Regions from separate parts of the Ensifer sp. GW101-20A05 genome, predicted to be linked through region 2. Evidence: predicted binding sites of a transcription regulator. Region 2 holds the regulator's gene; each other region holds the start of a gene.
What was found. The regulator PhoB, encoded in region 2, activates phosphate uptake and scavenging genes when phosphate is short. The targets are predictions, from matches to a motif close to TGTCATNNANCTGTCAT.
Positions count from the first base shown of each region.

Region 1 (3,629 bases), on a different contig from region 2:
TACCTCATCGGTCATGGCGTCGGCGTTGCCGACTTCAACCAGTACGGTACGCGTCGCGGCAACCATGAGGTGATGATGCGCGGCACGTTTGCCAACATCCGCATCCGCAACCACATGCTCGGCCCGAACGGCAAGGAAGGTGGCTACACCATCCACTATCCGTCGAAGGAAGAGATGTCGATCTACGACGCCGCCATGCAATACAAGGAAGAGGGCGTTCCGCTCGTCATCTTCGCCGGCGTCGAATACGGCAACGGTTCGTCGCGCGACTGGGCTGCGAAGGGCACCAATCTGCTCGGCGTCAAGGCCGTCATCGCGCAGTCGTTCGAGCGTATCCACCGCTCGAACCTGGTCGGCATGGGCGTCATCCCCTTCGTCTTCGAAGAAGGCACGACCTGGGAATCGCTGGGCCTCAAGGGCGATGAAATCGTCACCATCGACAACCTCGCCAATGTCCAGCCTCGCGAAAAGCGCGTTGCCAAGGTCACCTATGGCGACGGCAGCGCGAAGGAAATTCCGCTGATCTGCCGGATCGATACGCTGGACGAAGTGACCTACGTCAACAACGGCGGCATCCTGCAGACGGTTCTGCGCGACCTCGCCGCCTGATCGCCAGACCATCGCGAAGCATTGGAGCCGGGACGCCGAGAGGCGACCCGGCTCTTTCTTTGGTTGTCAAATCCCAAAACGTCCCAACACAAGCCTGTGCTCACCCGCCACCTCACTCCAACGTGACTTCCCGTTGATGCGTGGCCGGCGTATGTAATGAACTCCCCCATAAGGAGTAGGCCGACGGCCCCCAACGAAGTGACGCCATGACATCCGCAGACCGTTCTTTCATTCGCCCTTTTGCACTGGCTTTCGGGCTGTTCGCAGCCGCTGGTGCACCGGCCGGGGCACAGGACGGACAGGTGATCAAAGGCGTCGTGGAACTGTTCACCAGCCAGGGCTGTTCCTCCTGCCCGCCGGCCGATGCGGCGCTGAAGGCGCTTGTCGATGGCGGTGATGTCGTGGCGCTCGCCTACCATGTCGACTACTGGAACTATCTCGGTTGGGCCGACACACTGGCCTCCAAGGAAAATACCGAACGGCAATATGCCTATGCCCGGATGCTCGGTCGCAATGGCGTCTATACGCCCCAGGCGATCCTGAACGGGCGCGACCATGTCAACGGCGGCAATCTTCAGGCGATCAAAACGCGGCTGGAGACAATGAAGGCCGAAGGCAAGGGGCTTGCCGTTCCCGTCGAGGCGAAGATCCAGGGCGAAGAAATCCAGATCAACGTCGGTAGCGGCATCGGCAAGGCGAACGTCGTCGTCGTCTATTTCGACCGCGCGAAAGTGGTGAAGATGGAGAAGGGGGAGAACAGCGGCAAGGAAATCCCCTACTGGCATGCCGTGCGCGACATTCAGACGATCGGCATGTGGGACGGAAAGCCGGCAACCTTCACCCTTCCCGCAACAGTTCTGACCGAGCGCCCCGGCAACAGTGGCTGTGCCGTTCTCTTGCAATCGATGAAGGACAAGGAAACGCCGGGCGCGATCATCGGCGCCACGGCGGTGCTCGCCGGCCCGCAAGGCAAGTTGTAAGCGGGCGCGGCGCAAGGGGGTGGTTCGGCCCGGCAGCATCGAGGGGCTGGGGCTGAGGGTTCGAAGTTACCGGACCGAACCGGCCATGGCTGCGTTCGGTGAACTCCCGCAGCATGACGACCTGACCGGACATACGGTGGCAACGACTCTGTCCGTCAGCGCTCGCGAGTTTTGCGGTGAATTGGGGCGGCGATTTGACTGAAATGGGGCAGAGGTAAGAAATGCCCTCTTCGTCCAACGGCTTCCGGCTTGCTTTTCGGCTCACGTCAGGCACACTGTTATCGTTCTGTCACAACAGAAGGCCGGATTGCCGATGACCGATGAGCCGGATTTGCCGCAAGGCGAGGCGCGCCATCAGCGCGAGACCACTTCCGAAGTGGTCGTCCATCTTCACGAATACAAGAACGCCAAGAACCCTCCCCCCATCACTTTCCATCGCCGCGAGTTGGACCAGATCCTTTGGGTCTACGGTCGAATGGTCGGCGAAGGCGAATGGCGGGACTACGCCATCGACCACCTGAAGGACCGCGCGGTCTTCTCGGTGTTCAAGCGTTCGGGAGAAATGCCGCTCTACCGGATCGAGAAGAACCCGAAGCTGTCGACGAAACAGGGCGCCTATAGCGTGCTGAACATTCACGGCACGATCCTGAAACGCGGCCACGAGCTCGCCCAGGTGCTCAAGGTGTTCGACAAGGTCCTGAAGCTGGTGGAAACCTGAAGCAGGTCGCGCAAAACTGCGCAGCGGTTTTGCAATAACGACCTGCGAAATATCAGAAGCTTGAAGCGCTGGGAGCGGACCTGCAAGATCGCGACGCGCCTTAAGACCTGATCCGCACCGGCGTCCCGGTGAGATGCGCGGCGACCTCTTCCGACGCAGGGCTTTGACCCGCCCCGGGACGGCCGACTGCAATCAGCGCATGTCGGGCGTCCGCGAGGCGACGATCAGTTCTGATAGAGCGTGTCTGGATAGACGTCTTCCGGCGGATCGCTCTTCTGGCCCTCGCCAAGCGCGAGCTGCATGATCGCCGTGTCGAGCCAACGGCCATGCTTGAAGCCGGTCGCTTTCATCGTGCCCTGATGCTCGAAGCCGAGCGAACTGTGTACGGCGATCGATGCCGGGTGGGCACCGCCGATCACCGCAACCATCTGCCGGAAGCCGAGCTCGGTGCAACGACGAATGAGTTCGACGAGCAGCGCCTTGCCAGCACCCTTGCCGCGCGCTTCCGGCGCCAGGTAGATCGAATCCTCGACCAGAAAGCGATAGGCCGTGCGCGTCCGGAAGGCGGACGCATAGGCATAGCCGACGATCGATCCGCTGCCATCGCATGCGACCACATAGGGGTAGCCGTTGCCGATGATCGTCTCGAAGCGGTTTCGCATCTCCGCTTCGGAAGGAGGTTCGATCTCATAGGTGGCGACGCCGTTCAGTACGGATTCGCGATAGATCGCTGCGATGGCAGGAAGGTCGGCCAAGGTGGCGTCACGCAGACTCAGGGACATGGCGGTAAACTGCATCTCGAGGTTTCGTCGTCCTTTACTCCCATGGGGGCCGGGACGCGATCAACTATTTCCGGCAACAAAAAAGGCGGCCGAGGCCGCCTTTTCCGCTATTCGTTTCAAGCTTAGTTGTTCCGGTTGCCCATGAACTGCAGCAGGAACATGAACAGGTTGATGAAGTCGAGGTAGAGCGTCAGCGCGCCCATGATCGCCTTGCGGCCGGCAACGGTGCTGTCATCGGCTTCGTAGTACATTTCCTTGATCTTCTGCGTGTCGTAGGCGGTGAGGCCAGCGAAGATCAGAACACCGATCACGGAGATCGCGAAGCCGAGGGCCGACGAAGCAAGGAAGATGTTGACGATCGACGCGATGATCAGGCCGAAGAGGCCCATGATCAGGAACGTGCCGAAGCCCGACAGGTCCTTCTTGGTCGTGTAGCCGTAGAGCGACAGAGCGCCGAACGAAGCGGCCGTGACGAAGAACGTCTGCACGATGCTCTGGCCGGTGAAGACCAGGAAGATCGACGACAGAGACAGGCCCATC
Region 1 is NZ_JBWKZT010000005.1:216,935-220,563, reverse strand. It holds gene acnA (aconitate hydratase AcnA) at 1-609, shown strand, start outside; gene AC070A_RS15415 (DUF1223 domain-containing protein) at 816-1,589, shown strand; gene AC070A_RS15410 (DUF2794 domain-containing protein) at 1,903-2,307, shown strand; gene AC070A_RS15405 (GNAT family N-acetyltransferase) at 2,532-3,089, opposite strand; gene AC070A_RS15400 (Bax inhibitor-1/YccA family protein) at 3,212-3,629, opposite strand, start outside.
Region 1: a site for PhoB is predicted at 1,866-1,882, ahead of AC070A_RS15410 (DUF2794 domain-containing protein). Genes of this name have one in related genera too.

Region 2 (3,629 bases):
TCGGAAATGGGCGGTCTCGCCGAGCAGATGGTCGCCGAATCCGTCCGCGCTCTGGTCAATTCCGACCTGGCGCTGGCGCAAAAGGTAATCTCGGACGACACTGTTCTCGATGATGCCGAGCGTCAGATCGGCGAGAAGGCGATCGTCACGATCGCCAAGCGCCAGCCGGTCGCCGCCGACCTTCGCGAGATCATGGGGTCGATCCGCATCGCCTCCGACCTGGAGCGTGTCGGCGACCTCGGCAAGAACACTGCCAAACGCGTGATCGCGGTTGCCGGTTCGGGCATCCCGCGCAAGCTCGCCCGCGGTCTCGAGCACCTCGCCGAGCTCGCTCTGGTGCAGCTCAAGGAAGTGCTCGACGTCTATGCGTCGCGTTCGCCGGAAAAGGCCAACAGCATTCGTGAGCGCGACGAGGAGATCGACGCGATCTACACCTCGCTGTTCCGCGAGTTGCTCACCTACATGATGGAAGATCCGCGCAACATCACGCCCTGCACGCATCTTCTGTTCTGTGCCAAGAACATCGAGCGTATCGGCGACCACGCGACCAACATCGCCGAGACGATCTATTACATGGCGACGGGTGCCCAGCCGGAGGGCGAGCGCCCGAAGGATGACAACACGTCGACGTTGGGCTCGGTCAACGACTAGAAGGTTGGAGCGGGATGCGGGGGACAACCGCATACACTTTTCCTCATCCCGCTCTGGCGTTAAACGCGCCGTTCGCAATGCATGCCCCATGAATATCATCCGGTCGCGGCTTCGGTCGCGGCCCCGAATTCCTGTATCTGAAGCATGCGGTTTTCGCCCCGCCTTTGAAAACGGCGGATGTGCTCCAGATTTAGAGTGTCTGAGTGCCGGCCGGTCCGCTGGACCCGCGCGGCGCTCGCGGTAAGGAGACGTTACCTGATGTTGCCAAAAATCGCCGTGGTCGAAGACGAAGAGGCGCTGAGCGTCCTGCTGCGTTACAATCTGGAAGCTGAAGGCTTCGACGTCGATACGATCCTCAGGGGTGACGAGGCGGAGATCCGGCTACAGGAACGCCTGCCCGACCTTCTGATCCTCGACTGGATGTTGCCTGGCGTCTCCGGCATCGAGCTTTGCCGTAGGTTGCGCCAGCGCCCGGAGACGGAGCGGCTGCCGATTATCATGCTGACGGCGCGCGGCGAGGAAAGCGAGCGCGTTCGCGGTCTGGCGACCGGTGCCGACGACTATGTGGTCAAGCCCTTCTCCACGCCGGAGCTGATGGCCCGCGTCAAGGCGATGCTCCGCCGGGCGAAGCCCGAAGTTCTCTCGACGCTGCTGCGCTGCGGCGACATCGAGCTCGACCGGGAAACCCATCGCGTCCATCGCCGCAGCCGCGAAGTTCGCCTGGGGCCGACAGAGTTCCGCCTGCTGGAGTTCCTGATGTCCTCTCCGGGCCGTGTCTTCTCGCGCTCGCAGTTGCTGGACGGCGTCTGGGGCCACGACATCTATGTCGACGAGCGGACCGTCGACGTGCATGTCGGCCGCCTGCGCAAGGCGCTGAACTTCTCGACCATGCCTGATGTCATCCGCACCGTGCGCGGCGCCGGCTACTCGCTCGAAAGCTGAGAAGGGCAAACAGAAGTCAATAAAAAAGGGGCCGATCGGCCCCTTTCGTTTTGGTCCTGTGCGGATCCTTAGCGCATCCGACGGCGCTCGGCGGACGGCTGGTAGGCAAGCCGCGCATGAAAGCTGCAATAGGGCGAAGCTTCCGGGGAATCGTTGCCGCAGAAGTGGAACTCTTCCTTCAGCGGGTCGCCGATCGGCCACTTGCAGGTGCGTTCCGTGAGCTGGGTTAGCTCGAGGCGGCGCGACATCGGCACGACCACGTCGGTCTGGATGCTGAAATCCTGCTCGGCAACGAGATCGACTTCGATCTCTTCCTTGAGAACGGTGGCGCCGGACGGACGGGCAACGGTGCGGGTCGAAACGCGCGAGGCGTAGTTCGGAGCGCGCGGCGCCGAGGTCGGCCGCTTCGGGCGGGCCGCCGCAGTGGTGCTGCCGCCGGCTTTGGCACGGCCTGGAAGGCTCAGGCGATGAACCTTGCCGATGACAGCGTTACGGCTGACGCCGCCGAGCTGTGCCGCGATCTGGCTTGCGCTCAGGCCCTCGGACCAAAGCTTCTTCAGTTTCTCCACCCGCTCGTCAGTCCAGTTCATTTCTGCACTCTCCGTTCTCAGCGTTGGGGATGGCAGAATCCCTCACCGCACCCCGGTTGAATCCCGAGGTTGCAAACGCGATAACTCTTTTGGTGACTAGGTCCGCCGCATGCGTCTAGTAATTGAATGTTAACGTACTGACCGTCGGACTCCGTGGCAAGAGTCCCGGGATTCACGCCGAATCGATTTCGTAGTTTTCCCCAACTTGCTCGGCTGGCGTTGCATTTTTGCAAGCCCTTCCGGGCGATTTTTTCGCCGCCGGGAAACGGGCTTCTCTGTTGCACTGCAAGGCTTGGTTTTATTGACATTGCGGCGCGAAATAGGAATAGTGCCTGCGCCGCCGAAAGGCGGCATTTTTGATTTTTATCGGGCCGCATGAAGCAGCGGGACCGATGCCGACTGGAGTAAGGAGAGCCTCGCATGACTGCAACCACGCCGCTTTACGATACCTACATGCGCGCGCCGTTGCGTTTCGAGCGAGGAGAGGGCGTCTGGCTGATCGCCGAAGACGGCTCGCGCTATCTCGACTTCGCCGCCGGCGTTGCCGTGAACTCGCTCGGCCACGCGCATCCGCATCTCGTCGAGGCGCTGAAGGCGCAGGCCGAGAAGGTCTGGCACCTTTCCAACCTTTACGAAGTTCCCGGTCAGGAAAGTCTTGGACGCCGCTTGGCGGCCGTCACCTTTGCCGATCGGGTCTTCTTCACCAATTCCGGTGCGGAAGCGCTGGAATGCGCGATCAAGACGGCGCGGCGGTACCACTTCGCCAAAGGCCAGCCGGAGAAGTTTCACATCATCACCTTCGAGGGCGCGTTCCACGGTCGCACGATCGCGACGATCGCCGCCGGTGGTCAGCAAAAGTACATTGAAGGTTTCGGGCCAAAGGCCCCAGGGTTCTACCAGGTTCCGTTCGGCGACATCGCGGCCGTCAAGAATGCGATCACCGAGGAGACCGCCGCGATCCTGATCGAGCCGATCCAGGGCGAGGGCGGCATCCGTCCCGCGACCAAGGAATTCATGCAGGAACTGCGCGCCCTCTGCGACGAATTCGGCCTGCTCCTGATCCTCGACGAGGTTCAGACCGGCGTCGGCCGCACCGGCAAGCTTTTTGCCCATGAGTGGACGGGCATCCGCCCGGATATCATGGCCGTTGCCAAGGGTATCGGTGGCGGCTTCCCGCTCGGCGCTTGCCTGGCGACGGAAGAGGCGGCCGCCGGCATGGTGGCGGGCACGCATGGCTCGACCTATGGCGGCAATCCGCTGGCGATGGCCGTCGGCAACGCCGTGCTCGACGTCATCCTCGCTGATGGCTTCCTCGCCCATGTGCGCGACGTCGCGCTCGTCTTCCGCCAGGGCCTTGCTTCGCTGAAGGATCGCTATCCCGATGTCATCGAGGATATCCGCGGCGATGGCCTGATGCTGGGCATCAAGGTGAAGGGCCCCTCGGCC
Region 2 is NZ_JBWKZT010000003.1:463,954-467,582, forward strand. It holds gene phoU (phosphate signaling complex protein PhoU) at 1-651, shown strand, start outside; gene phoB (phosphate regulon transcriptional regulator PhoB) at 910-1,593, shown strand; gene AC070A_RS11475 (GcrA family cell cycle regulator) at 1,662-2,183, opposite strand; gene AC070A_RS11480 (aspartate aminotransferase family protein) at 2,604-3,629, shown strand, end outside.

Region 3 (3,629 bases), on a different contig from region 2:
GTCTCAAATATCCTTGGAGTCTTGCCGACCAAGGACAGAAAGATGCAGCAATTCAAACAGCGGTGGTACTGGTCCGATGGGACGCGCGGTCGCTGTCGAGTTGCAGAGAGAACCAGCATTTCGCCGACAGGAAAAGCCCGCAGACTGCAAGTTTCCAATTTCTGGGGAATGGGGACCCTGGAGTGCTGGTCCCGCGGCGTTAGGCCGAGCGTCGCAAATCCGCCGCTTCGCCTGTCTCAGGCAATGCCGCCACATCCGTGAGCGCCGGCGATATCCACGGACCGCGGACTTCCGCGGCGCCGCTTGCCTGCGCGCAATCCATCTCGCTTTGCTTTTCGATGCCGCGCACGGCGATCGGCAGGCGCAGTACCTGGCCGGTCTTGATGAGGCAGGCGAGCAGCGCAACGCTGCGCTCGCTGCCGTGGGTCGCCCGGATGGCGGTAAGATCGATGGTCACCTGGTCGGGCTGCAGTTCGGCAATCAGGTTCAAGGGCAAGGATGAACCGGCGCCGCCGCCAAGCACAATCCGCACACCAAGCGCGCGCAACCCCTGGAGATTTTCGGAAATCAGGGCGAGATCTTCGGTCGAAAAGTCCCCGGTGATCTCGATCGTCAGGCGTCCCGGCGGCAAGCTCGCCTCGGCGAGGCATTGCCTGACCTGCGCAACAAAGTCTCGATCCTTGAGTTGCGGGGCGAAGGGGGCGACCGTCAGTCCGGTCGGCGAAGCCCAGCGGGCAGCCTCCGTGCAGGCCGTCTGAAGTGTCCAATAGCCAAGCGAAAGCGCACTCGTGCTCTGCTCAGACGGCTCTATGAAGGCTTCCGCGCCGATGACGCCGCGAAGCGGGTGCCGCCAGCGCAGCAGCGCCTCGAAAGCGCGGATGGCTCCGCTTGCCGTCCCGGCAATCGGCAGGAATTCGAGGAAGAATTCGTCGTTCTCGAGCCCGCGTGCCACATCGCGCTCGGCCTCCGCCCGCTGCCGGGCGGCGTGGGTCAGCGTTTCCGAGTGGAAGGCGTGGCTATTGCCGCTCATCGCCTTCGCCTCGTAGAGCGCCAGGTCCGCACGCTTCAGCACGTCGCCCGTTGCCGTATCGCTTCGCTCGACGAAGGCGATGCCTATGCTGCAGCCGGATGCGACCCGTGCATCGCCAAGATCGAACGGCGCTTCGAACAATGCCTTTACCCGCATTGCGAGTATTTCCGCTTCGACCTGTGACGCGGCATCGGCCGCTGCAAGCACGAACTCATCTCCGCCGAGCCGGTAGACGGTTGCCTCCCCGGAAAAGGCGCGCCTCAGCCGGGCACCGAAGAGTGCAAGCAGCCGGTCGCCGGCATCGTGACCCATCGTATCGTTGATCGCCTTGAACCGGTCGAGATCAAGTAGGAGCAGGGCATTGCGCTCGAAGGCCGGCCCTTCGGCACAAAGCGCCTGACGAATGTCCGCTTCCAGCGCCGCGCGATTTGCGAGACCCGTGAGCTTGTCGCGGTGGACCTCGTGGCGCAAGCGCCGCTCGGCGCGGCGCGCTGCATGCAACTCGTGTTCGAGGCGGCGCGAGTAACGCCAGCGATAGAAGGACCCGCCGAGGAACGGCATGGCGCCAGCCGCAAGCATTGTCGGAACATCCCAATTCGATTGTTTTGCGAGCACGGTTTCCGTCGCCAGCCACGCCGCGGAAACCAGAGCCCCCAATGCCGCGCCGGCAACCGCAAATCGCTGCTCGGGCTTCGGCAGAAACGTTCTTAACATCATGTCGACGCCCCCGAATATGAGCCGGTGCTAGCACGCCAGGGTTTAATGATTTCTTATGGGTGAAAAATAGTATGGCGGCCGTTCGAGCGCGCTCTGGGGGCTGTGGAAACCTCGTCATCAAAGTGTAGCGGAGTCACTTTAGAAGCGGCTAAGTTTCAACTGGATGACCGGCAGAGATGACCGAACTAGCCCCCGACGTCGGCTTTGGCAGAAAAAATCCGAAGCTGAAAAACGCCCTGCTCCAGCACAAGACCTTTTCCCTTGCCGGCCTCTCGGAGCGTCTCTTCGGCCTGCTTTTTTCCGGTCTTGTCTACCCGCAGATCTGGGAAGATCCGATCGTCGACATGGAAGCGATGCAGCTCGGCCCGGAGCACCGGATCGTCACTATCGGCTCCGGCGGCTGCAATATGCTGACCTATCTGTCGGCCGGCCCGCGCAAGATCGACGTCGTCGACCTCAACCCGCACCACATCGCGCTGAACCGCCTCAAGCTCGCGGCCTTCCGCCATCTGCCGAGCCACAAGGATGTCACGCGTTTCCTGGCGACCCAGGGCACGGCCACCAACGTCCAGGCCTTCGACCTCTTCATTGCGCCGAAGCTCGACACCGCGACGCGCAGCTACTGGAACGGCCGCGACCTGACCGGCCGCCGCCGCATCGGCGTCTTCGGCCGCAACATCTATCGCACCGGCCTGCTCGGCCGCTTCATTGCCGCAAGCCACCTGCTCGCCCGTCTACACGGCGTCAACCCGGAAGAATTCGTCCAGGCCGGCTCGATGCGCGAGCAGCGGCAATTCTTCGACGAGCGCCTGGCACCGCTTTTCGATCGCCCCGTCATCCGCTGGATTACCGGCCGCAAGAGCTCGCTATTCGGGCTTGGCATCCCGCCGCAGCAGTTCGACGAGCTGGCAAGCCTCAGCAGCGAGAAGTCGCTCGCCGCCGTGCTGCGCCATCGGCTTGAAAAGCTCACCTGTCACTTTCCGCTGCGGGAAAACTACTTCGCCTGGCAGGCCTTTGGGCGCCGCTATCCGCTGCCGCACGAAGGCGAGCTACCGCCCTACCTCAATGCCCGCGCCTACGAGGCGATCCGCAACAATGCCGAGCGTGTCGAGGTCCACCACGCAAGCTACACCGAGCTCCTGGCGAGCAAGCCGGCGGCTTCCGTCGACCGCTACATCCTGCTCGATGCCCAGGACTGGATGACCGACCAGCAGCTCAACGATCTCTGGACCGAGATCACCCGCACGGCCGATACCGGCGCGATCGTCATCTTCCGCACGGCGGCAGAAGACAGCATCCTGCCCGGCCGTGTCTCCTCGGCCCTGCTCGACCAGTGGCACTACGATGCCGAAGCATCGGTCAAGCTCGGCGCCGAAGACCGCTCCGCCATCTATGGTGGTTTCCACATCTATCGGAAGAAGGCTTGAGCCGATGCGTGAGGCCGGGATTTCGCACGCGCGGCGCATGGACCACATGTACCGCTACCAGCGGCATTTCTACGATCTGACGCGGAAGTACTATCTCTTCGGCCGCGACACGCTGATCCGGGAGATGAACCCGGCCCCCGGTGCCTCTGTGCTCGAAGTCGGCTGCGGCACCGGGCGCAATCTGGCGCTGATCGGCCGCTGCTTCCCTTCGGCCCGTCTCTTCGGCCTGGACATTTCCTCGGAAATGCTGACCTCCGCCGATGCAAAGCTCAACCGTAGCGGCAAGCGCCGTGCCGAACTTCAGGTCGCCGACGCCACGGATTTCGACCCCGCCATCTTCGGCGAGCGCGGCTTCGATCGCATCGTCATCTCCTATTCGCTGTCGATGATCCCCGATTGGCAGAAGGCGATCGAAGCGGCCATCGCCGCGCTCAATCCAGGCGGCTCGCTGCACA
Region 3 is NZ_JBWKZT010000001.1:524,004-527,632, forward strand. It holds gene AC070A_RS02730 (putative bifunctional diguanylate cyclase/phosphodiesterase) at 200-1,747, opposite strand; gene AC070A_RS02735 (BtaA family protein) at 1,924-3,174, shown strand; gene AC070A_RS02740 (class I SAM-dependent methyltransferase) at 3,179-3,629, shown strand, end outside.
Region 3: a site for PhoB is predicted at 1,860-1,876, ahead of AC070A_RS02735 (BtaA family protein). Genes of this name have one in related genera too.

Region 4 (3,629 bases), on a different contig from region 2:
CTTCGACGTAGGTCGGCGTCTTGAGAGCGTCAGCGGAACGGCGCATGCCACGCTTGGACGGGCTCGTTTTTCTTTTAGGTACAGCCATTTCATTCTCCACTTATCGGGCAAACACTGTTCAGCAGCCGAAATGGCCGTGTTAAACAGATGTCAATCACGGAAATTTGGCGCGCTTATACATGGGCAACTGCTGTTTGACCAGTCCCCAGCCGCAATTTTTCGACTCAAGATCTGGCGGCGCCGATTCAGACCTCGTCATCGGGAACGACCCACGGCTCGGCGCGGGCAGCCTCTTCCCACTTCCGGAAAGCGAAATGTGCCTTCACCCGTTGCATGTAGCCGAGCGTTTCTTGATCCGCAACGAGATCGTAGACGTCGAAGCGGTTGACCACAGGCGCGTACATTGCATCGGCCGCGCTGAAGGATCCGAAGAGGAACGGCCCGCCGGAGTGGGCAAGCGCCTCCTTCCAGATCTGCTCGATGCGCACGACATCAGCGCGAACGTCGGCATCCACCTGAAGCGCCCGCCTCTCCCGGCGGATGTTCATCGGGCAGGCACCGCGCAGCGCCCTGAAACCGGAGAGCATCTCCATGGAATAGCTGCGGGCCCGGGCGCGGGCCTGGCGATCGGACGGCCAAAGCCCGGCGTCGGGAAAGAGCTCGGCGACATATTCGATGATCGCCAGCGATTCCCAGACGAGCAGATCGCCGTGGCGCAGCAGCGGCACCTTTCCGGTCGGCGAGATCGCGCGGATATCAGGATTGCCGGCCGCGAAATCGAAGGGAATGACCACGTCCTCGAAGGCGATGCCCGCGGCGGTCATCGCCATCCAGGGCCGCATCGACCAGGACGAATAGTTCTTGTTGCCGACGTAAAGGGTAAGTCCGGTCATCTACATTCCTTGATGCTGGCCTTAATTGCTGGCCGTGATTGCTGATCTGTCCGAGAAAACGATCAGTTCCTCGAAATGGTTCATGTCCTCGAACGAGCAGAAGGCCGGCGGATCGAGCTCGATCACGGGCGCCCGCTCCCTGAGGCAGGCGAGTTGTTCGCTCAACATTTCCTGCCAGCGCGGCAGTGCCGCGTCATCGAGCCAGTCGATGACATAGGCGAAGGTGATGTGAAACGCATAGTCGTCATGATCAGGATGGCGATAGCCGAAGACTTCGGCGAAAGCATCGCGCCAGGCCTTGAGGCAAGCCCGATCGGCGACGCTGTCGCCTTCAAGCGCGAGACCGGTTGGCGTGATCTCGGTCACGCGGGCACGGAAGGGCTGCAACGGCGCAAAGTGCCTCAGCCGCGCACAGTAGTGTTCGGTCATCACATCGATCGGTGTATCGAGCGCCATATCGACGGGCCAATAGGGTAGCCTGCGACGATATTCGATGATGCCCTGGAAGATCGTCATGTGCAGGCTGGACGGATGCGTGAAGGCGAACTGCCCCGCCTCGGGCATCGCCATCAGACGCTCGCGCACGGCAAGCACGGCCGTCTCGGACGGCGATCCGGCGGTGACGTGGGAGACGACCGTGTTGCCCGGCTCACGCAGGAAGCGGCCGTCCGTGGCGTAGCGGGTTCCGAGATGCTTCGGCGGAATGGTGTCCGCGTTGCGGCCAAAGGCGAGAAGCGAAGGGGAAATCGAGGTCATGGGAGCGATCGGGCCTTTTGAATGGAGAGAGGGCCCAGATGGCAGAACTCTACGAAGCCAGGATGACATCCCCCGGCAACCGCATCCAATGAAAAGGTCTGATCTCAATCATAAAGGCAGGTGATGTAGCCGCCGGAGCGGCTGGCGCGACGCTCGATCAAATTCGCCAGACGCTTGAGCCCACGGCCGGGTTTGCCGGCATTGCGCTCTTTCGGGTTGGGCAGCGAAACCGCAAGCAGTGCGGCCTGCCGGCGCGAGAGCTTCGCCGCGGAAACGCCGAAATGGTGGCGGGCCGCCGCCTCGATACCGTAGATCCCATCACCCCATTCGGCGACGTTCAAATAGATCTCCATCATCCGCCGCTTGCTCCAGACGAAATCGGCAGCGACCGCCAGCGGCAGCTCCATGCCCTTGCGCAGGAAGGAGCGGCCGTTCCAGAGGTAGAGGTTCTTGACGGTCTGCATCGGGATGGTGCTGGCGCCACGGGTCGATTCCCCTTCAAGCGCATCCTCGACCACGCCGCGCATCTGGCCCCAGTCGACGCCGTCATGGGCGCAGAACTGACCGTCCTCTGACATCATCACCGATTGGACGAGCACCGGCGAGATGTTTTCGAAATCGACCCATTGGCGGTCGTAGCCGCGAAGTAGAACGAGATCGCGCAGCATCAAGGTGGAGACCGGGTGGACGAACTCGAAGAGATAGAGAACGATCAGCACATAGGGCAGGGCAACGAAACCCAGGACAGCCAGGATGATCTGGCGGCGTTTCGTGCGCAACGTCCGGCGAAGCGACGACCAGCGACTGGAAGGCACTTCGCCCTCCTCGCGCGCTTCCGGAACGACGTTCACGGCCTGACTGTTCACCTCGCTGTCCATCCGCTTCTCTTAGTGTATGGTCCGGCAAAGTTGAACGGGCTTTCTGGTAAAAGGCAAGGCGCCCAGGCGGCTGTCCCAGGGAAAGCGCGCCGCTGCGACACGAATCCCCGTTGAAAGCCCTCTTCGCCCGTGCCAAAGAGCGCGCATGAGCCAGGACACATCGCCCTTCACCCGCCGCCTCACCGGCAATGCCCGCGCCGTCGAAGCTCTGCTCGAGCGCCTGCTCGGCTCGGCGACGGCGGTCGACGAGATCACGCGACCGACAAACCTGCTCGCGGCCATGCGGCACGGCGTGCTGAACGGCGGCAAGCGTCTGCGCCCCTTCCTGGTGATCGAATGTGCGGATCTTCTCGGCGGCGGCCTCGATGCATCCTTGCGCGTCGGCGCGGCACTCGAATGCGTACATTGCTATTCCCTCGTCCATGACGACCTGCCGGCGATGGATGACGACGATATCAGGCGCGGCCAGCCGACGGTGCACAGGGCCTTCGACGAGGCAACCGCGATCCTCGCCGGCGACAGCCTGCTGACCTTCGCCTTCGACATCATCGCGGCCCCCGAAACGCTGTTGACGGACGGCCAGAAAGTGGAGCTGATCCTGGCGCTCGGACGCGCCGCCGGCCACGGCGGCATGGCTGGCGGACAGGCGCTCGATCTGGCAGCAGAGAAGTCGCCGCCCGACGAGGCCGGCATCGTGACGCTGCAGGCCATGAAAACCGGCGCCCTCATCCGCTTCGCCTGCGAAGCGGGCGCCATCGTCGCCGGCGCATCGGAAAACGACCGCGCCCGGCTTCGCCACTTCGGCGAAAAGATCGGCCTTGCCTTCCAGCTCGCCGACGACCTGCTCGACCTCACCGCTGACGCAGAGACCATGGGCAAGGCGACCGGCAAGGACGCCGCTCGCGGCAAAGGCACGCTCGTCGCGCTGCACGGCCAGGTCTGGGCAGAGGAGCGGCTGGAGCAACTGGTCGCAGAAGCCGAAGCCCTGCTCGCGCCCTATGGCGAGCGCTCTGCCATTCTCGTCGATACCGCCCGCTTCGTCGCCAACCGCAGGAACTAGCCCCGTGAGCAAATTCTGGTCGCCGATCGTCTCCAAGCTCAA
Region 4 is NZ_JBWKZT010000005.1:177,206-180,834, reverse strand. It holds gene rpmF (50S ribosomal protein L32) at 1-88, opposite strand, end outside; gene AC070A_RS15225 (glutathione S-transferase family protein) at 246-893, opposite strand; gene AC070A_RS15220 (DUF1868 domain-containing protein) at 915-1,649, opposite strand; gene mtgA (monofunctional biosynthetic peptidoglycan transglycosylase) at 1,754-2,527, opposite strand; gene AC070A_RS15210 (polyprenyl synthetase family protein) at 2,673-3,587, shown strand; gene hisC (histidinol-phosphate transaminase) at 3,592-3,629, shown strand, end outside.
Region 4: a site for PhoB is predicted at 1,701-1,717, ahead of AC070A_RS15220 (DUF1868 domain-containing protein). Genes of this name have one in related genera too.